One region of the Enterococcus sp. LJL98 genome, then DNA from elsewhere that is predicted to be linked to it. Evidence: riboswitches for the same ligand, from Rfam matches in the RefSeq annotation. Region 1 holds a riboswitch; the other holds the start of a gene.
The links. Region 1 has a riboswitch for thiamine pyrophosphate ahead of thiT (energy-coupled thiamine transporter ThiT). Riboswitches for the same ligand answer to the same signal wherever they lie in the genome.
Positions count from the first base shown of each region.

Region 2: another riboswitch for thiamine pyrophosphate. It lies ahead of tenA (thiaminase II); the one in region 1 lies ahead of thiT (energy-coupled thiamine transporter ThiT).

Region 1 covers NZ_JBTXLU010000010.1:85,957-97,325, reverse strand. Annotated here, with positions in the region: gene ACYSNO_RS09235 (YicC/YloC family endoribonuclease) at 1-342, opposite strand, end outside; gene ACYSNO_RS09230 (YdbC family protein) at 355-573, opposite strand; gene ACYSNO_RS09225 (class A sortase) at 610-1,323, opposite strand; gene ACYSNO_RS09220 (hypothetical protein) at 1,531-2,322, shown strand; gene thiT (energy-coupled thiamine transporter ThiT) at 2,452-3,036, opposite strand; TPP riboswitch at 3,095-3,195, opposite strand; gene ACYSNO_RS09210 (ABC transporter ATP-binding protein) at 3,415-5,151, shown strand; gene ACYSNO_RS09205 (ABC transporter ATP-binding protein) at 5,144-7,024, shown strand; gene ACYSNO_RS09200 (ribose-phosphate diphosphokinase) at 7,282-8,262, opposite strand; gene glmU (bifunctional UDP-N-acetylglucosamine diphosphorylase/glucosamine-1-phosphate N-acetyltransferase GlmU) at 8,375-9,748, opposite strand; gene ndk (nucleoside-diphosphate kinase) at 9,852-10,247, opposite strand; gene purR (pur operon repressor) at 10,391-11,221, opposite strand.
Region 2 covers NZ_JBTXLU010000002.1:117,610-128,978, reverse strand. Annotated here, with positions in the region: gene ACYSNO_RS04255 (ABC transporter ATP-binding protein) at 1-999, shown strand, start outside; gene ACYSNO_RS04250 (ABC transporter permease) at 1,011-1,820, shown strand; gene ACYSNO_RS04245 (ABC transporter permease) at 1,817-2,656, shown strand; gene ACYSNO_RS04240 (ABC transporter substrate-binding protein) at 2,653-3,726, shown strand; gene ACYSNO_RS04235 (DNA-deoxyinosine glycosylase) at 3,779-4,279, opposite strand; gene thiE (thiamine phosphate synthase) at 4,362-5,021, opposite strand; gene thiD (bifunctional hydroxymethylpyrimidine kinase/phosphomethylpyrimidine kinase) at 5,021-5,830, opposite strand; gene thiM (hydroxyethylthiazole kinase) at 5,823-6,644, opposite strand; gene tenA (thiaminase II) at 6,641-7,306, opposite strand; TPP riboswitch at 7,434-7,535, opposite strand; gene ACYSNO_RS04210 (L-lactate dehydrogenase) at 7,652-8,593, opposite strand; gene tsaE (tRNA (adenosine(37)-N6)-threonylcarbamoyltransferase complex ATPase subunit type 1 TsaE) at 8,882-9,355, shown strand; gene ACYSNO_RS04200 (GNAT family N-acetyltransferase) at 9,348-9,872, shown strand; gene ACYSNO_RS04195 (PTS sugar transporter subunit IIC) at 10,480-11,369, shown strand, end outside.

The sequences.
Region 1 (11,369 bases):
TTCAAGCAAACGTTCAACTAAACTACCTAACGGAACCGCTGTTTGAAAACGATGCTTGGTTTCTGTTTCCACCGATTGCACCACTTGTTCAATTAAATCCCAATCGATTTGAATCGTTTTGCTTTGACTGGTACTTTGGGTGAGCGTCACATAAACTTCGATTCGTCCTCGATGAAGCCGCCGTTTGACCATTTGTCGAATTTGGTTTTCAAATGCATGCAATTGGCGCGTTGTTCGGACTTGAATATCTAAAAATCGATGGTTTACACTTTTGACTTCTACTTCAATTTGTTCGTTCGCGGTCATTCGAATGGCTTTTCCAAAACCAGTCATACTTTTCATCCGAATCACTCCTTACATTGACAGCATGATTTTTTTTAAAGCTTCAAATTCCTCGTTGCTTAATGTCACACCTTTACCCATCTTTTCATGTTCGGGACCCCAATCACGTAAATCAAATTTCGCGGGATTCCCATTCCAACTGACTAAATTCAATTCCTTACGCCAGCCACGACTATTTTCTGATAGTACGCCGATTTCTTCTAGAATTTCATAAGAAAACGCTTTTGACATTGTCTTCACCTCATTTTTCAAATAAAAATTAAACCACTAAAACGTTTGTTGTTCCATTGAAAAAGCTGCCAACATTTCTGGCGTCGCTGTTTTCGCTGGCGTCACTTCTGTGAGTTCTCCTTGGACGAGCCACCGTGTCACGCCGGCTGCTTCCCCACACGTAATTAGGGTCACAATTTTTTTATCTTCTACCACATCCAACACTTCAACTTCTGTTGGTTCAATGCGTTTTGATTCATAGACTTCATAAGTATAAATTGTTTCTAAGTCGGTTAAATAAACGACATCTCCCAATTGAACTTCGTCTAGGCGCGTAAATAAAATCGTTGTTTCTTCAATTCGATGGCTTGCTAAAGCGTAATTGCCCTCACCCATTTTTTGCTCGGGATCAAACGTGCCTGCACCAAAAAGCAACGCCTCATTGCCTAATCCTTTAAAGATTGGAATTTGAATTTCGGCGCTTGGCACTGCGACGCCACCAATAACTGGTAACACTTTTCCGCTTAATTGTGCCTTTAAGACTGCTTCTAAATTAGCCGATTGTACTTGTTCAAAATCAAACGTCACTTCTTCTTCTAAGTTTTTTTCAATTTCACGACGACTGACTTTCGCAACTTGATAGGTTTCACTCGTTCGAGCCATTAAAAGATTCTTAATTTGACGGTTAAAAATCAAAGCTACCCCAAGCAATAACACCAAAATTAAGCATAAATTGATGACGATTTCTTTAAATTTTCGCTTCTTTTTCATCGGTTGAATCCTCTCGTTTTTTTTATCATACCACAAAATGGAAAAAGCAGGCTGGAAAAACGACAACACTTTGCTTATATTAACATTAAAGCGCTTCCGATGCGATTCTTGTAACCTGTTCTTAATAGAAAAGAAATAAGCTTTTTTCGAGAGGATACGGTAAAATAGAACATAACAGAACGATAGATTAGAAAAAGGAGGGGGAGCATGACTTCATCGATTTATATCCATCTTGACACAACGAGTAATACTGTCTTGACGCAGGGAATTACCGCTGGGGATTTTCAGCGAGGGATTGTTCACCAGCCAAAAAACATTTTGCTATTAAATCCTAGTACCGACTTAGGTGAGTTCGAAAGTCATACATCTATGAAAATGATTCGCGGTCAAGCAGCCATTGATCAGTTTTTTCAAACACTTGCTCAAAACCGCGTAGTTCTTGAAAATAAATGGATTGATTTTACCGATTTAGCCATGTTAAAGGAACTAACGCCGCTAGAGATTTCAGAATTGCTCTACTTTGGCCATATGAAGACCCATCTTTATTCTGCTTTTTTTTATAAGCTTCAAAATAATTTTGTTTATTTTGACTTAGATGGCGGCTTAAATCGCACCTATTACCGTTATCTTGATGAATTTTACCGCATTTTAGCTGTCAAATTAACGCAACTCACTTTAGAAAAACTAAATGAACGTCGCACTTTCTTCCGTAAGCCGCAACTGGTGAACGATATCAACAGTGAGTTGTTAAAAGCACTGAAAGAGGCGATGAAAGAAGGGCTTTTCTTTTCTTTTGAAAAAGCGGTATTAATCAATCAAGAGTTTCGAATTCCACTTTTTTTGGTTGAAGAAGTCCCGCCGTTCACCTCAAAAGTACTCACTCGCATCAAAGAACAGCAACTGGGTTATTTAATCTACCATCAAGACTTGAAAACTTGGACGCTCGATGCGGAAGATGAATTTCTTGGCATCTCGACCAAAACAGACACGTCTTTCTAAACAAAGGCCGTATCAATCATTGATAGACAAAAGGACTTGCGAATCCACACGCAAGTCCTTTTCTTTTATGCTAACGATTTTCTTCTTTCCACCAAATAAGTGAACCCCACACGTATTTGATGGGATGTTTTAATTTTTTGATTGCAAAGGCAAGGCCTCATCAACCGAAAATAAATTTGGCATCACTTGATACAACAATACTAAGGCAATGCTCGTTGCAAGCCCAGTAGCCAAAGCGCTGACCCCATTCATGACAAGAGAGAAAAGAGCTGGCGACATGCCCCACATCGCGTATTCGCCCCAAAATACCCACCCTGCAACAAAGTGCCAGAAAAAACGAGTAAAAACACCGAGCAAACTCGCGGAAACAATCAGCCGAATCGCTAGCCCTTGACGTCCTTCACGCATTGCTTGATAAAGTTTTGGCGCATAAATCCCTGCAAACCCAGCAAATAAAAAAGCCAATAAATACTCGATTAACACTTGTGGCACGCTTAAAAAAGCAACGTTTCCAATTGGAAAATGAAGGATTCCCCAAATAAAACCTGCCATGAGTCCGGGTTTTAACCCTCGACGAAGCGCGTAAAGGGTTAAGGGAATCTGCCCTAAAGAAATGGTAAAACTGGAACCGATATTGGTTGGTAAAAAGGATAAGACAATTGCCAATGCAGCAATAATCGTTCCTTCCACCATTACTCTTGTTTTTCCGTGCATAAAAAAACTCCTCCTTTTCGAATCATCACAATTCACAAAGGAGAAGCATAGGTTCTATACTTCAACTCGACACAATTCCTACGTTCGCATAACCGAAACAGGTTCGAAGGGTTTAGAGTCAGACTCATTCTCAGCGCATTGGCTCCCCTTTGTGATCAGATTCTATTTTATTTTTTGTTACAGAATCATCATAGCATAGTTTTTTCAAATGACCAGAAAAATGCTTTCTCGTTTTTTTAACCTTATTCCAAGTAAAACCAAGTCATTTCATTGACATTCTTACTCATTTTTACGACAATAAAGGATAGGTCTAGCTAGCAGCGAAGGAGAAAATATCGTTGTTAGCGACAATCAATCGAATTAAAGGAGCTCTTATTTATGATAAAAAGTTTACTCAAATATGTTGGAGAGTACAAAAAAGAGACGTTACTCACCCCCTTTTTTGTCACACTCGAAGTCATTCTTGACGTAGTCATCCCTCTCCTCATGGCCATGATCGTCGATCGAGGGATCAGTGGGCGAAGCAAAGAGGATATTCTTTGGATTGGCGCTGCATTGCTAGTCTGTGCAGTTTTAGCACTCGTTTTCGGTATGCTTTCCGCGCGCTACGCCGCCACTGCGTCTGCTGGTTTTGCCAAAAACGTCCGGCAAAAAATCTTTGAAAACATTCAAGAATTCTCATTTTCCAATATCGATCGCTTTTCAACTCCCAGCCTCGTCACTCGTCTGACAACCGACGTGACGAACATTCAAAACGCCTTTCAAATGACGATTCGCATACTGGTTCGTAGCCCCTTACTTTTTTCCTTTTCAATCATTATGGCTTTTCGTTTAAATAATCAATTAGCGATGACTTTTCTATTGATTGTCCCTTTTTTGGCGCTTGGTTTATTTTTAATCATTAAATTTGCTCACCCAGCTTTTAAACATGTTTTTAAAATCTATGACCGTTTAAACCAAGTGGTACAAGAAAACTTACAAGGCATTCGAATTGTCAAATCTTTTGTGACAGAAGCACATGAAGTCGATAAATTTACACAAGTTTCTGGAACAATTTACCGCGCATTTTCAAAGGCAGAACGTATTGTCGCTTTCAACCAACCAGTGATGCAAATTTCCATCTATACTTGTTTACTTTTGATTTCCTGGATTGGTGCGCACTTAATTGTTGCAGGTTCATTAACAACCGGCGAACTCATGAGTATGTTTATGTATGTCATGCAAATTCTCGTTGCTTTAAATATGATGTCGATGGTCTTCGTTATTTTGATTATTTCACGCCCCTCAGCAGAACGCATCATTGAAGTTCTCGATGAAAAAAGTGATCTGACTGACCCCGAAGAACCCGTACTGACTTTGGCGGATGGGTCCGTAACCTTTTCGCAAGTCGATTTTAGCTATACCAACGATGAAAAGAAACTCATTTTAAAACAAGCCGATTTCCAAATTCAATCCGGTCAAACTGTTGGTATTATCGGCGGAACAGGAAGCGGAAAGACAAGTCTGATTCAACTGATTCCACGTCTTTACGATACAACCAATGGCCAAGTGATTGTTGGCGGCAAAAACGTGAAAGACTACTCTTTAAAAACATTACGGGATGGCGTTGCCGTGGTTTTACAAAACAATGTCTTGTTCTCGGGAACAATTAAAGAAAATTTGCGTTGGGGAAATGAGACAGCTAGTGATCAAGAATTGATTGAAGCCTGTCGTCTCGCGCAAGCCGATGATTTTATTCAACGTTTTCCAGATGGTTATGATACTTATATCGAACAAGGCGGAACAAACGTCTCTGGTGGTCAAAAACAACGACTAACCATCGCTCGTGCATTATTGAAACAACCCAAAATTTTAATTCTCGATGATTCAACAAGTGCTGTGGATACGAAAACAGATGCTTTAATTCAAAAAGCTTTTTACGAAACGATTCCCAATACAACCAAAATTATTGTTGCTCAAAGAATCTCTTCTGTCGAAAAAGCAGACCTTGTCATCGTCATGGATGAAGGAAAAATTAACGGCGTCGGGACGCCAGCAGAAATGCTTGCGACGAATCAAATCTACCAAGAAGTTTACCAATCACAACAGAAAGGATTTGGGATTGCCAATGAATAAAACATCCAACAAAAAAACAAAGCAATTAAAAACATTGACTCGTTTGCTCAGCTACCTGATTAAAGATTATCCTTGGCAATTGCTGATTGTCGCCATTTGTATATTTATCACCGCTTTTGCAACGGTTCAAGGTTCTTTATTTTTACAAATTGTCATTGATGACCATGTCACACCGATGCTCGCAAGTGCAGGTGCTCCTGACTTTTCTGGTCTGTTCAAAGCCGTTTTAACCATGGCCTTGATTTATTTACTTGGTGTTTTGACTTCAATTATATTTAACCAATTAATGGTGACGATTTCCCAAGGAGCGCAAAAGAAAATTCGTGATGAACTTTTTGCGCACATGGAAACTTTACCTTTAGCGTATTTTGATACCCACACAAAAGGCGATGTCATGAGCCATTATACAAATGACATTGACACTTTGCGCCAGATGCTTTCACAAAGTGCACCACAACTGCTGCAAGCCATTGTCACTTTAACCAGTGTCTTTGTTGCGATGCTCTCCGTTAGCTTGCCGCTTACGCTCTTTGTCCTCGTTTCGGTCAGCTTAATGGGCCTCACCATTCGCACATTAACTGGCTTAAGTGGACGCTATTTTAAAGGTCAACAAGAATCATTGGGGGCCGTGAATGGTTTTATCGAAGAGATGATGCATGGACAAAAGGTCATAAAGGTCTTTAATCACGAGCAAGTAGCGATTGAAGAATTTACTGCTCTAAATGATACTTTAGCTGAAAATACCACCAAGGCCAACCGCTATGCAAATATCTTAATGCCTGTGATGATGAATTTATTAAATATTCAATACGTACTCATTGCAATTGTTGGTGGCCTTCTGAGTATTAATGGTGTGGGAGCTTTAACCATCGGGGGAATCGCTGCCTTCTTACAACTTAGTCGGTCATTAAATATGCCGGTCAGCCAAATCTCGCAACAGATCAATTTTATTATTATGGCACTTGCTGGTTCGGAACGGATTTTTACTTTGATGGATGAGCCCTCTGAGGTTGATCATGGCACCGTGACGCTTGTGAATGTGACATATCTCGATGGTCGTTTGGAAGAATGTCAAGAACAGACCAATCAATGGGCTTGGAAAAAACCTCAAACGGATGGGACCTTCCAATACGTGCCTTTAACAGGCGATGTCCGCTTCAATCAAGTCGATTTTTCTTATACGCCAGAAAAACGCATTCTAAAAGAAATCTCTCTTTTTGCAAAACCCGGACAAAAGATTGCTTTTGTTGGTGCGACTGGAGCAGGGAAAACAACGATTATTAACCTGATTAATCGTTTCTATGACATTAGTGACGGTGAAATCTTGTATGATGGAATTAATATCCAAGACATAAAAAAAGAATCTTTGCGTCGCTCGCTTGGCATCGTTTTACAAGAAACCCACCTTTTTACCGGAACAATTCGGGAGAACATTCGTTACAGCAAACTTGATGCAACGGACGAAGAAGTCGAGAACGCTGCGAAATTAGCGAATGCCCATTACTTTATTTCTCACCTGCCTCAAGGTTATGAGACGGTTATTACTGGCGATGGTGAAGGCCTGTCACAAGGACAACGCCAATTACTTTCCATTGCTCGCGCTGCCATCGTTGACCCGCCAGTCATGGTTTTAGATGAGGCAACTTCAAGTATCGATACTCGAACAGAACGGATTGTTCAAGACGGCATGGATGCTTTGATGAAGGGACGGACGGTCTTTGTCATTGCGCATCGCCTGTCCACAATCCAAAACTCCGACGTCATCATCGTTTTAGATCAAGGAGAAATTATTGAACGAGGAGACCACGACACACTCCTAGCCAAAAAGGGGACCTATTATCAATTGGCAACAGGTCAATTGGAACTCGATTAAATCCCTCCCAAAAAGGCCGACGAGCGCCCTCTCTTGCGAAGAGGCGTTCGTCGGCCTTTTTATTTGTGCGAAACATGCCCCTTGTTCGATCATTTTTCTCAACAAGAGGAACCTTGTATCAAAAATTTAAGCGTATACGGAGGAAGTACGCTCGCTTATAAATGGAACAATCCTTGATCGTCATACCCTTAGTCACGCACCAAAAAAACGACATGCAAGTAAAAAAGGCTACGACAATTGTCGCAGCCTTTTTTTATTTATTGTTCAATTTTAGCAATTGTTTCAAATAATGGACTCACAGGTTTGTTCTCATGAATCCGTTTAATTGCCTCACCCATCAAGTTCCCAACACTAATTTCGTAGATTTTTTCAATTCGACGATCTTCAGGTAAGTTGATTGAGTCTGTCACAACTAAACGTTCAATTGCTGAATCTTGGATACGTTGTAGGGCAGGTCCAGATAATACAGGATGCGTACATGAAGCATAGACTGCTTTTGCACCAGCTTCTTTTAAAGCATTTGCCGCTAAGGTAATGGTTCCAGCTGTATCGATCATATCATCAATCAAGACGCATGTTTTTCCTTCCACATGTCCGATAATATTCATTACTTCTGCAACGTTCGCTTTCGGACGACGCTTATCGATAATGGCAATCGGTGTTTTTAGAAATTGCGCTAATTTACGCGCACGAGTAACACCACCGTGGTCTGGCGAAACAACGACAACATCATCGCCTGCGATGCCATTTTCTAAGAAATAGTTAGCAATTAACGGGGCTCCCATTAAATGATCGACTGGAATGTCAAAGAATCCTTGGATTTGAGCCGCATGTAAATCGAGTGTGACCATACGATCTGCTCCGGCTTTTTCAATCATATTTGCCACTAATTTGGCTGTGATTGGCTCACGTGAACGTGCTTTACGGTCTTGACGCGCGTAACCATAATAAGGCATTACGACGTTAATTGTTTTGGCACTTGCCCGCTTTAATGCATCAATCATAATTAATAATTCCATTAAATTATCATTGACTGGGCTACTGGTTGATTGAATAATATACACGTGTGCTCCACGAATACTTTCTTCAATATTCACTTGAATTTCGCCATCGCTAAATTGTTTAACGGTGCACTCTCCTAATTCGACGCCAACTGCTGCCGCAATTTTTTCTGCTAACGGACGATTTGAGTTTAACGCGAAAATCTTTAATCTTGGATCGAAATAATGATTTGACATGAGAACCTCCACTTTCTTTTCCCTTCCACTAAAAAAAATGACTACTACTTATGTGTTTTGAATCATCTTCAACATAAATAGTAGTCATTTTATTCTAATAAATCAAGTAATATTACTGGAAATATGGTAATTTCTTAGCAAATTCTTTTTTGTTGACTTGATTCGCTCGGGCAATTCCCATCGCATACTCAGGAACATCTTTGGTAATCGTCGAACCTGCCGCAATAAAAGTGTGTTCCGCGATTTTCAAAGGTGCCACCAGGTTGGCATTGGAACCAATAAAACTGCGGTCGCCAACTGTCGTACGGAATTTATCCTTGCCGTCATAGTTCACAAAGACCACGCCACAGCCGACATTAATGTCTTTTCCTAGCGTTGCATCCCCAATATAAGTTAAATGACCGACTTTCGTTTCCGCACCAATTGTAGCATTTTTAATTTCTACATAGTTCCCAATATGGGCTTTTTCACCAATTTCAGTTTGCGGACGTAGATGTGCATAAGGACCAACATCTGCCGCTTGATGAACCACACTCGCTTCAACCACTGAAGCCTTAATAACCACTTGGTCTCCAAGTTGACTATCGACAATCTGAGAGCCGTTTGTAATGACACAATCTTCACCAATCACGGTATTCCCCTTAATCGTCACATTGCCTTCAATCACCGTGTCACTACCAATAACGACCGCAGAATCAATAAATGTCGTTGCTGGGTCAATCAAGGAAACACCATTTAACATGTGTTGATGATTGATTCGCTCACGCATGATTTGATTCGCATAAGCTAAAGCAACGCGATCGTTCACTCCTAACGATTCATTAAAATCATCGGTTTGATAAGCCGCTACACTATGCCCTTGGCTCTTTAAAATCTCAATAATATCAGTTAAATAGTATTCACCTTGCGCATTGTCCGTATTTAAATTGGCCAAAGCCGAAAAAAGCAATTCATTATCAAAACAGTAGGTTCCTGTATTGATTTCTTTCACTCGTGCTTCTTCAATAGTTGCATCTTTTTGTTCGACAATCCGATCGACAATGCCAACATGGTCACGAATAATTCGACCATAACCGGTTGGATCTTCTGCTTGAGCGGTTAAAATTGTTGCAGAAGCATTTTTCCCTTGGTGATACTCAAACAAGTGATTGAGCGTTTGGCTCGTCAATAAGGGTGTATCGCCACTAATGACAAGCGTTGTGCCTTTTTTTCCTTCTAAGAATTTCGCCGCTTGCATGACCGCATGCCCCGTGCCTAATTGTGCTTCTTGCAAGGCATAGACGCAACGTTCACCTAGTTGTTCTTTGACTTTATCTGCGCCATGCCCAACGATGGCCACCGTCTCCGCTGGATGTGTCGCTGTCACTTTCTGTAAAATGTGTTCGACCATTGGTTGTCCACAAACAGGATGTAAGACTTTATATAACTTTGACTTCATCCGTGTTCCTTTGCCAGCAGCCAAAATAATTGCGTAACGTGTTTCCACGAGAACCACTCCATTTCCTCTATTTGCTTTTTTTAGTGTAGCCTATGTTTCATTCATTTTCAATCATAGATTCAATTGTAATTTTTCCGGCTACTCTATTTATTTAGAAAAAACGAGCAATTTCAAGCCTGCCTGCCGCAAGTGAATCCGAGGCATGAATCACATTTTCCGTATGGCTCAAACCATAGCAACCACGAATGGAACCACTGTCTGCCTCCAATGGATTGGTCGCCCCAACCATCTGACGCACGACTTGAACGGCATCTGGACCCACTAAAACAAATTGCACAACGGGACCAGACATCATGTATTCGAGCAACTCTGGGAAAAAGGAACGCGCCACCAGATGCTCATAATGCCTTTCTAGTTGCGCTTTCGAAAGCGTTGTCATTTTCAAATCAAGCAATTGTAATCCTTTTTCTTCAAATCGTTGAAGAATTTTTCCAACTAACTGACGACGTACACCATCTGGCTTAATCATAACAAAAGTTTTCTCCATACAAATTCCCCCATCCAAAATGCTTGAAGCCCGTCAGTAAAACCCTTTCATTAAAAAGTCTGCAGGTTTTCTAATGCGGATTTTTGACTCCTTCATTTAAAAAAGAAGTTGCGGCACTTGGCACACAACTTCTTTTCATTATATTATGCTTTAGCTACATCGTCAAAGTAATTTCCTGGTACGACTTTGATCGTTTTCGTTTGGGTATCAACAGATTCCACAAAAAGCAAGGAGTTATAATCAGCGATTGCGCGCTTCCCTTTAAAGTTTCCTTCTGCTAAAACGGTCACTCCAACCAATTCCGCCTCAAATTCTTCAATTAGACTTTGCATTCCGTTAATGGTACCGCCGCCTTTCATGAAATCGTCGACCACTAAGACGCGTGAACCACGTTTTAAGCTACGTTTCGATAATTCCATCTTTTCAATGCGTTCAGACGACCCTGAAACATAATTCACACTAACCGTTGATCCTTCCGTGATTTTTGAATCACGACGCACGATCACAAACGGCACGTTTAAGTAATACGAAACTGCCTGTGCGATGGGTACACCTTTTGTTGCAACGGTCATAACGGCGTCAATTTCTTTTCCGATGTATTTTGAAGCAATAATTCGGCCAATTTGACGCAACAAACTGGGATCTCCAAGTAAATCTGACAAATACACATAGCCTCCTGGTAATAGGCGGTCTTGCTCCGATAAGCGTTCAGCTAATTCGGCAATATAGGCTCTCGCATCTGCCTCTAACATCATTGGTGTAAAAATCACGCCTCCTGCAGCACCTGGAATCGTATTTAATTCTCCCGTTCCTCTTGATTGAAACGTCTTTTTAACAATCGCTAAATCTTCACTAATAGACGACTTAGCCGATGCGTAACGGTTGGCAAAATAAGTTAACGAAATTAATTTATGGGGATTGTCCAATAAGTAATGGGTCATATCAATTAATCGTTCACTACGACGAATTTTCACAAAATTCAACTCCTCTATGTTTTCTTCTTGTCTATTATATCGTTTTTCTTTCTTTTTTTCGAGTATTTTCCCTACTTTTTAAAAATATTGTTCGTAATTACTGAACAACAAGAAGAATCAACTTGAAAACCTTCGTTTTTCAAGTTGA
Region 2 (11,369 bases), on a different contig from region 1:
GAAGGAAAGTTTTATACGTTGTTGGGGCCTTCGGGCTGTGGCAAGACAACAATATTGAGAATTATTGCTGGGTTTTCCGAAGCCACCGAAGGGGATGTGTATTTTGAAGGAAAACGCATCAACGACGTGCCTGCGAATCAACGCCAAGTCAATACGGTCTTCCAAGATTATGCTTTATTTCCACATATGAATGTTTTTGAAAATGTCGCTTTTGGTCTAAAAATTAAAAAGTTACCGAAAAATCAAATTAAAGAGAAAGTGGAAGAAGCCTTGCGTTTAGTGCGTTTGGGTGGTTACGAAAACCGTGAAATTAGCGAAATGTCAGGCGGACAACGTCAACGAGTGGCGATTGCCCGTGCGATTGTTAATGAACCAAAAGTTTTGCTACTCGACGAACCCTTATCGGCTCTTGATCTAAAGTTACGGACCGATATGCAATATGAGTTACGGGAATTGCAACAACGACTAGGCATTACCTTTATTTTTGTCACGCACGATCAGGAAGAAGCGCTTGCGATGAGTGATGAAATATTTGTTCTAAACCAGGGGGAAATTATCCAAAGCGGGACCCCGGTCGATATTTACGACGAGCCAATTAATAAATTTGTGGCGGATTTTATTGGCGAAAGCAATATTATCAATGCGACCATGCTTGAGGACTATTTAATCGAATTTGTTGGAAAACAGTTCGAGTGTGTGGATGGCGGAATGCGTAAAAACGAACCGGTTGAAATTGTGATTCGGCCAGAAGATTTAACCTTAACGACTGTTGAAAAAGGAAAGCTTGTAGTGAAAGTTGACACCCAGTTATTCCGTGGCGTGCATTATGAAATTATTTGTTATGACGAAGACGGCAATGAGTGGATGGTCCATTCAACACGCAAAGCCCAAGAAGGCAGTCAGGTTGGTCTGTTCTTTGAACCGGAAGACATCCACGTGATGCGCTTTAATGAGTCGGAAGAAGACTTTGACGCCCGACTTGAAAGCTATGAAGAGTAGGGGGGAAGAAGATGACAAAAGTAAGACGTATCTATGCCGTTCCTTATCTATTGTGGCTGTTGTTATTTGTTTTAGCGCCTGTACTTTTAATTGTGTATCAATCTTTCTTTGATATGAACGGTGCCTTTACTCTGGCCAACTATCAGGTCTATCTTTCTTCAGGAAAGTATTTAATGATGACGTTAAATTCCATATGGTATGCTTTTTTAATTACTTTGATTACGTTGTTCATTAGCTATCCAACCGCTTATTTTCTCACAAAATTAAAACACAAAGATTTATGGTTGCTGCTAATTATTTTGCCAACCTGGATTAATTTGTTGTTAAAAGCCTATGCCTTTATTGGGATTTTTGGTATTCACGGAAGTGTGAATGGTTTCTTAGAATTCTTTGGAATTGGTGCGAAACAGATTCTTTTTACGGACGTGAGCTTCCTAACGGTTGCAACCTATATTGAGTTACCTTTTATGATTATTCCTATTTACAATGCGTTAGAAGAGATGAATCCCTCTTTAATTAGCGCCAGCAAAGACCTAGGTGCGAATTCAATGGAGACGTTTCGTCGGGTGATTTTCCCCTTATCTTTAAACGGAGTGAAAAGTGGGGTACAGGCAGTCTTCATTCCCTCACTTTCCTTATTTATGTTAACTCGCTTAATCGGTGGCAACCGGGTCATTACGTTAGGAACGGCGATTGAACAACATTTCCTCGTGACCCAAAACTGGGGCATGGGTTCAACAATTGGTGTGATTTTGATTATCGCCATGTTTATCGTGATGTTACTCACTGGTGAAAAAGCGAAAGGAGGACAAAAGAAATGAGTCAAAAAATCTGGTCTCGCATTTACCTGACGCTCGTTTTTGTGATTTTATACGCGCCGATTTTTTATTTGATTCTTTATTCCTTTAATGACGGCGGTACAATGAATGAATTTACTGGGGTTACTTGGGACAATTATACGGCCGTTTTTGAAGATACTCGATTATTAATTATTGTCTTAGAAACGTTTTTGTTGGCTTTTTTGTCGGCTTTAATCGCGACAATTATTGGGACTTTTGGTGCGATGGGGATTTACTATACAAAAAAACGCCCGTTACGCAATACTTTTATGAGTCTAAATAATATTTTATTAGTATCACCCGATGTCATTATCGGTGCGAGTTTCTTAATTTTCTTTACAACCATCGGTGGTCTTGTCCGCAATTTCAGCTTAGGTTTTCTTACAGTGTTATTGTCTCATATTGCCTTTAGTATTCCGATTGTTGTTTTAATGGTGTTGCCAAAGCTCAAGGAGATGAATGATTCCATGGTTGATGCAGCACTAGACTTGGGAGCGAATTATTTCCAGGTCATTCAACGAATCATCTTGCCGTACTTATCGCCAGGGATTATTGCCGGCTATTTTATGGCGTTTACTTACTCTTTAGATGATTTTGCTGTGACCTTTTTCGTGACAGGAAATGGCTTTAGTACGCTATCTGTCGAAATTTATTCTCGGGCAAGACAAGGAATTAGTTTAGAAATTAATGCTTTAAGCACACTTGTCTTCCTCTTTTCTTTAATTTTAGTTGTCGGTTATTATTTTATTAGTAAAGAAAATGTTTCGAAGAAAATAAAACGTGGACGACTAGGAATGAGAGGAGTGACGATTCGATGAAAAAATTACAATCACTCATCATTGGTATTTTGTTGATTCTTCTCGTACTATTTTTCGGTGTCAAACAATTAGAAAAAAGTAGTGGCATGGCTGGTGCAGAAGTGTTAAATATTTATAACTGGGGAGACTACATCGATCCGGATTTATTAAAACAGTTTGAACAAGAATATGGTTATAAAGTCAACTATGAAACCTTTGATTCAAACGAAGGCATGTTCACCAAGTTATCTCAGGGTGGCACTTCTTATGATATTACGATTCCAAGTGAGTACATGATTGAAAAAATGATGGAAGAAAATCTAGTTCAAAAATTGGATTATCGTAAAATTCAAGGGATTGAGAACATTGACCCACGCTTTTTAAATATGAGTTTTGATCCTGAAAATCAATATTCTGTGCCTTATTTCTGGGGGACCTTAGGAATTGTTTACAATGATAAGTTCATTGACGGCGAAGAAATGACCAAATGGGCAGACTTATGGAATCCGGCTTTACGGAACAATTTAATGATGATTGATGGCGCGCGAGAAGTGATTGGTATTGGCTTAAATACCTTAGGCTATTCGTTAAATAGTAAAAACGATGAAGAACTCGCAGAATCCGTCACTCTTTTACGAGAATTAATGCCAAACGTTAAAGCACTCGTGGCAGACGAAATCAAAATGTATATGGTGAATGAAGAAACACCAGTTGCCATTACCTTTTCGGGGGAGGCAGCGGATATGATGGATCAAAACGAGCACATTCATTATGTGATTCCTGAAGAAGGCTCGAACGTCTGGTTCGACAATATCGTGATTCCTCATAACGCCAAAAACGTCAAGGGAGCCTATGATTTTATCAACTTTATGTTACGACCAGAAATTGCGGCTCAAAACGCCGAATACATTGGTTATTCCACTCCAAATAAAGAAGCCATGAAATTACTACCTGCTGAGATTACCGAAGACGAGCAGTTTTATCCAAGCGATGAATTAATTGCCAAACTTGAAGTGTACGAAAACCTTGGTGCCGAGTACATCGGGATTTACAATGACTTGTTTTTAGAGTTGAAGATGTATCGCCAGTAGGAAAAAATCCTAGATGAAACGTTTGGTCGTTTCATCTAGGATTTTTTTGTTTCTATTTTTTTGTTCTAACTTCTTGTAAGAGGCTCCCCCAATTTTGCAGACGATCTTTACTTCTGCCATTATTGGCGCCACTGGTTGATAAGGCGAGATGAATTGGGAGGTGGTTCAACGTATCATTCTTTTTTGCTTCTTGATAGGCAAGTGAACCATTGGCAATGACTTTTTTGATTGAAGCATTTGTTAACAGTTCTGTGAAATCATTTTGACAGACAGTTGAGAAATTGCTATCTAAACTACCTTTTCTTTCAAAAGTCGAGTAAACATCCCATAAACCAATTCGATGTTGTTTCAATTGAGCAATTCGCATTTGATAGTTGAGAGGGTCTACCACTTGTAAATGAGTAAAGAGTAGTTTCCAAAATTGATTACCAGGATTGGCATAATATTCATTCTTTTTTAAAGAGACAGCACTTGGAGCCGTACCAAGTATGAGTATTTCGGTTTGATTGTCATAAATAGGAAGAAAACCTTGTTCTTTTTCTAAGGGCTTCAATTTGATTTCACACCTTTCCTCACACGATTATAACAAAAGAATACATTTTTTCTTTATGAAACATAAAAAAGAAGCATGAAGCTTAGACTCTTTGTTGGAAATGTTGCCGTAAAGTGTGAATGGTTTTCGGTAAATCTTTGGCCTTAGTGATCATCGAAATGACTGCAAGTCCATCGATTTTATTTGAATCAATCAATCGGCAGTTTGTTTCTGTTAAGCCACCAATGGCAACAACTGCTTTTTGACTGGCAGCAGCGAGTTGGTGGAGTTGCTTGACGCCAAGAGGTGCTTGGGCATCTGCTTTTGAGGAAGTTGGGTAAACCGGTCCGATGCCAACATAATCAATTGCTGACAGTTGATTGGCTGCTTGCACTTCTTGAAGCGTATGACAAGAAAGTCCGATACGTAATTTTCCCTTACATTCCTTAATGACTTCTTGAATGTTCGTGTCATTTTGTCCCACGTGAATCCCGTCAGCTTGAATGGCTAAGGCGAGCGCGAGGTTATCATTAATCAAAAAGAAGACCTGATGTTTGTGGCAGATGGCTTGCAGTTTGCGAGCCATCTTTTGAATCGCTACAGGATCTTTTAGACAATTCGGTCCTTTTTCACGGTATTGAAAAGTCGTGATGCCTGCTTGAATGGCTTGCTCAAGTAACTCAGGCAGTGCTTGCTCTCCTTGGACATCTTGTGTGCCCGCGACAAAATAGAGGGTCAGGTGTTCTGGTAGAAAATCCTTCATTAGCTTCCTCCTTTGTGATAAGCCCAATGATTCACTGGACCGTGTCCGTGACCGACTGCAATCGTGGTCTTGATAGCGGCTTGAATAAAGTCTTTCGCAATCTGGACTGCAGAGAGAACGTCCTGACCTTTGGCGAGTTCCGCTGTAATCACAGCAGAAAAGGTACAACCTGTTCCGTGGGTTCGTTTCGTATCAAGACGAGGTTTGGTTAACCAGAATTTTCTCCCGTCTTCAAGCAGGAGGAAATCGGTGGCATCGGGTACGTCTAATCGATGCCCCCCTTTGATGATGACATTTTTGGCACCTAACGCTTGAATGTCGTTCGCTGCTTTTTCAATCGCTTCTTTGCTTGTTAATTCTTTTTCGACAAGGATTGCGGCTTCTGGTAAATTCGGTGTAATAATTGTTGCTAAAGGAATCAGCTGTTCCTTTAATGCTTGAAGGGCAGTCTTTTCTAATAAGTTCGCGCCACCTTTGGCCACCATGACGGGGTCAACGACTAAAGGACCAAAAGAAACAGTCTGTAACTGGTTCGCAATGAATTGTATCACATCCCCATTTGCTAACATCCCGGTTTTAACCGCCCGAATTTGAAAATCGGTTGCAATCGCTTCTAATTGATTTTCAATCGTTTGACGAGGGAGGTTGAAAATATCATGGACCCCTAGAGTATTTTGAGCAGTGACGGCTGTGAGGACCGAGGTGCCAAAGACGTGTCGTTCTTGAAAACTTTTTAAATCGGCTTGGATACCAGCACCACCCCCGCTATCAGAGCCGGCAATGGTTAAGGCTTGAGGATACTCATTCATGTTTCTTCACCCATTCGCCTTTCACTTTGGCTGCGACCATTGCGCCATTGATTGTTGATAGCTGGTCGAGGAGGTTCATTCGGAAATGTCCCACTTGAAGTTGCTCGAACCCTTCGATTGCTTTTTCACCGGCGATACTATACGTGATACCAGCGAGAACAACGGCCTCCAGTTGTTCTGCAGGTCTATTTGTCGTCAGACTGCCTAAGAAAGCTCCACAAATACAAGAAAGGAGGCAACCACTCCCAGTCATTTGGGTGAAATCAGGTGTCCCATTTTTATTTAAATAGGTTTGTTCTCCATTGGTAATGACGTCTGTCGCTCCACTAATAAAGACGATACAGCGGTATTTTTTTGCGACAGCTTCGGCAATGTCTTGCACGTTTGCACTTCCACTACCAGCATCCACGCCTTTTGCTTCCCAAGGCACGTTGGCTAGGCTCGCTAGTTCTCCTGCATTGCCACGAATCAGTGTCGGTTGAATTTTTTCTAAGAGTTGCTGAATCACTTCTTTTCGATAAGTTGTTGCGCCAGCACCAACAGGGTCAATAACGACTGGTTTTCCTTGGTGATTGGCGGCTTGTCCAGCAAGGAGCATGGCTTTTAGCTGTTCATCATTAATCGTCCCCATATTTAAGACAAGGGCGTGATTGAAGGTTTGGATTTCTGCCACTTCCATGATGGTATTTGACATGAAAGGGGAGGCACCAATGGCAAGCAAGCCATTCGCACTGTCATTGGCAACGACTAAGTTCGTAATGTTATGCACGAGTGGATTGATTTCCCGTAGGGTTTGGATGTGGTCAAAGTTCATTTGTTTTCCTCCCAAGTTTCTTTTTGATAAGACATTTCCCAAAATTGTAATTCTAAGCGGCTACTAATGATAAAGGCTTCTTTCATCGCCGCGCGTTCGTCCTCTGAAGCTTGTTGAGCAAAATGGTCCAACCAACCAATTTGAATGTTCGTCATTTCTTTAAATGCGGGACGATGATAAGTATCAATCCAAGCTTGATAGACCGGGTGAGGGGAACCCACATCTGCAAAATGCTCACCAATTTCTTGGTAAAGCCAATAACAAGGGAGTAGGCCGGCCAAAACAGTCCCAGGAGTTTCTGTTTGTAAGAGTCGGAAAATATGACTCGTGTAGTGATAAGCCGTTGGCGCGATGGGCGTCGCTGTATACTCCTCTGTTGTAATATTCATTTGTTGAAAAAAGTCATTCCGGACACTCACCTCAGATTTTTCTAAACCTTTGGCATTTGCGATGAGGGTCTCTCGAAAATCTCCGTTCTCAGTCGCTGCCGCTAACTGATGGTGTGCTTTGCTAAATTGAATCAAATAATAGCGGTCTTGTAGCAAATAATACCGAAAAATAGCTTCCGGTAGTGTGCCGGCAACTAATTCTTGTACAAAAGGGTGCGCCTTACTTTCTTGCCAGATCGCCCTGGTAGCCTTGTGTAGCTCTTGTGAAAACATCGTGTCATCCTCCGTGAATTTGAATTATTACTAGCTGTGACTCCACACAAAAAAACGCCAATCCTCTAATTTCAGGTCTGGCGTAAAAATGCATTCAAAAAATGAGCACCGGAAGACACCCCGAGCGCTTTCTTTTTGTCAACTTCCCTACGCAAGCATCAACTTACAGGTTCAAAGGGTCTGCGATTTGCATCTCAGTCTTTTTTTCAAGACACCCCTAGTAACAAAGTCATTGTAACATAATGAAAATAAATTACGAGAAAAGCGCCTGGGCTTTTTTTATCAAACACAAAAAAATAGAAAGAGCAGCTCCCTGGTGAATTATTTGGAAGCTGCTTTTTCTATTTACGAAGGGGGATCTTGCAGTTGTTCTTGCATTTTTTTTAATGTTTGCAAAGAAAGGGTCATTTTTTCTTGTTCAATTTGATTGAGGGGTGTTTCGATAATCTCACGGACACCTTTATGATAAATGACGGCATTTGAGCCAACGCAAACATCACTGGTGCCATAGTGGCCTTCCAAATGAACGGAAACTGGTAAGACTGAATATTCATCGTTGAAGATTGCTTTTGTAATTCGAGCGAGTGAAATCGCGATGCCATAATGAGTCGATCCTTTCGCATCAATAATGCCGTAAGCTGCATTTTTGACATCTTCAGCCATGCCATCGAGTTCATCTGCTGAAAATTCAGGGTGACGCTCCAGCCATTCACCAATACTGAGTCCACCAATGTTTGCATGAGACCACACAGGAAATTGGGTGTCACCGTGTTCCCCCATGACCGTTACTTGAACATCTCGAGGATCAATTTTTATCTTTTCTCCAATTGCATTGCGAAGGCGTGCCGTATCGAGTGTTGTGCCAGATCCAATGACACGACCTGCAGGCAAACCAGAGATTTTTTTGACATAGTGAGTTAACACGTCGACAGGATTGGTCGCAATTAAAAAAATACCATCAAATCCAGAAGCCATCACGGATTCAACAATGGATTTCATAATCTTTGCATTACGAGTAATTAGGTCGAGTCGTGTTTCGCCTGGTATTTGGTTTGCACCTGCGGTAATCACAACGAGGTCGGCGTCATGACAGTCAGCATAAGTTGCAGAGTAGATTTGTTTTGGTCCAATAAAAGCGAGTCCGTGAGCCAGATCGGCAACATCACCTTCAACCTTCTTTTCATCCAAATCAATGATGCCAACGTCATTTCCAATTCCTTGTGCGACTAAAGCAAAACTGTAACTTGACCCGACATCGCCATTTCCGACTAAAATAATTTTATTCATTTTTTCACTCTCCTTCATCTGTCTTATTATTTATTATGACAGGTTCAGAAGGGATTTCCTACTAAAATGTTTAGAATTGGTAGAGGTTTCTTGCTTTTTTTGACATCAGTGTGTTTCTTGGCTCCAAGCGGATTGAAGCGTTGATTCTTTGTGAACGCTCAATTGTAGGAAGAGGGGGGAAAGAGAAACGATGGATTTGTTTTCGATTCGGTCTTCCTTTACGATGACGAATCTTGTAAATGATGATATATTAGGAGCGTTAGTAAAAATTCAAAGGAGGGCACGAGTGTGATCTTTTTAGGAGGCCCAGAAGAAACAAAAAAATTAGCCAAAATGATTGGAAGCGTGGCACAAAAGGGGGACAATCTTGTCTTGACGGGGGATTTAGGTGCAGGCAAAACGACGTTAACCAAAGGCATTGCGGAAGGTTTAGGCATCGAGCAAATGATAAAAAGTCCCACCTATACGATTATTCGTGAGTATCTGCAAGGGCGCTTACCACTTTATCATATGGATGTTTACCGAACAGGGGGGAGTGCGGGAGACTTAGGTCTGGATGAGTATTTTGAAGGGGAGGGCTTATCAGTCATTGAATGGGGAAATTTGTTAGAAGACTACTTGCCGGAAGATTATTTAGAAGTTATCTTGACGAAAGACCCAGAAAATAGCGACCATCGCCAAGTCGCCTTTCAAAGTCATGGTCCAGCAGGGCAGCAATTTGAAGCACGAATTTTAGCGAAATGGCGAGCAGCCAATGAGTGAGGCATTGGATTTGATTATTCGTGAAGCAATACCAGAAGATGCCGCACAGTTATTAAAAGTAACTAGAAAAATTGGCGAAGAAACAGCATTTCTAGTGATGGACGAAAAGGGCATCAATCTACCAGAAGAGCTACTTGCCTTGCAATTGGCAGATCTCTATGAAAGTGAATCGAATGTCTTATTTGTCGCCCTTTTCGGTGATAAGATTGTCGGTACGGCCTCGATTAAAAGTGATTCAGAAAAGCGGATCGCGCATATCGGTGAGCTAGGAATCTCCATCTTAAAAGAATACTGGGGAATGGGACTCGGAAGTATTCTCATAGAAGAATTACTTATTTGGGCAGAAGAAAGTCAAACGATCTTTCGCATCGAATTAACGGTCCAAAGTCAAAACACCAAAGCAATCGGCTTGTATAAAAAGTTTGGCTTCAAACAAGAAGCGGTCATGGCACGTGGGGCGCGCAGTGACGAAGGTGCTTTTTTAGATGTCTTATTAATGAGTCGAATGATTGGCTGAAAATTTCAGACAAGAAGTTCGTCCTGTATTTTGACCAATAAACATTCATAACCAACAATCGATGCATGTAAAATTGATTGTTGGTTATTTTTCTATATAAAAAACATCGGTGAAGTTGATTTTGTTTTAGAATATGACTTGTATTTGTCAAAAATATCCTAAAACAAAAGTAAGAAATTCATTAAAAAACAACTATAAATAACAAAGAAATAAATGAGTGGAGCTGTCGTATCAATGTTTTTTTAGGGTATAAATAAAATTAATAGGTCTATAAACTTTAACAATTGGCATTCGCTTTTCGTTCGAGGTAAATTAGTGGTGTCGAAAGAAACAGCAGAGAAAAATAACGAATGAAGCAATAAAATTTTAAGACAAAAAAGAAAAGAAATATTTTTTTAACCACCAATGTGATTTGTTTCACTATAAATAAGAAGATGAGGTTTCTCGAAAAACCGGTTAAAAGAGTGATTTTCAAGCTAAAAAAACATTGATTCAAGCAGTTTTTTGTCTAAAGACTTTAAAAGGAAAATTTTTATCTGAATAAAAGTGAATGTTTTCTCAATGTTCTTCTCGAAATAAAAATTAGATTGAAATAGGGAGATTTATTATGACGACTGAAACCGTTCAAACTCAGATGACACCGAAACTATTTTTTAACAAATTATTAGCTGGAACCGCACAAGGAACGATTATTGCACTAATTCCCAATGCCGTCATCGGTGCCATTTTAAAATATTTCGCACATATTCCAGTGATTGAAATGATTTTAAATGCGGCACTTATTTTTCAAATTGCTACGCCATTGATTATTGCCGCACTGATTGCCAAACAATTTGATTTCACACCGGCAAAATCAATGATTGTGGGGGGCGCAGCTTTTGCAGCATCTGGAGTACTCAATTTTAATCGTGAAGTGGGTGCCTTTGTCGCTGCCGGAACTGGGGATATTATCAACATCATGTTGACAGCAGCCGTTGCTGTCTTGATGTTGATGGCCATTGGCTCGAAATTTGGTTCTGTCGAAATTATTGCCTTGCCGATTGTGGTTGGGATTGGTGCAGGAGTAATTGGCATGTTGGCTTATCCTTATGTGACTCAAATTACGGTAGCAATTGGTCAACTCATCAATGATTTTACAAATTATCAACCGGTTATTATGAGTATTTTAATTAGCTGTTCGTTTGCTTTATTAATTGTTTCGCCACTGACAACGGTTGGAATTGGGATGGCAATCCAATTGAATGGGATGTCTGCAGGCGCTGCGGCGATGGGAATTGCTGCGACAACCATTGTACTCGTTATGAACTCTTGGCGAGCGAATCAATCTGGCGTCACGTTAGCGATCGCGTTAGGTGGCATGAAGATGATGATGCCGAACTTATTTAAATACCCCATTATTTTATTACCTTGTCTCTTTACTGCAGTAGTTGCTGCTGTTCCAGCTGCTCTCTTTAATATTTCGGGAACAGCGAATTCAGCAGGCTTTGGTTTAGTTGG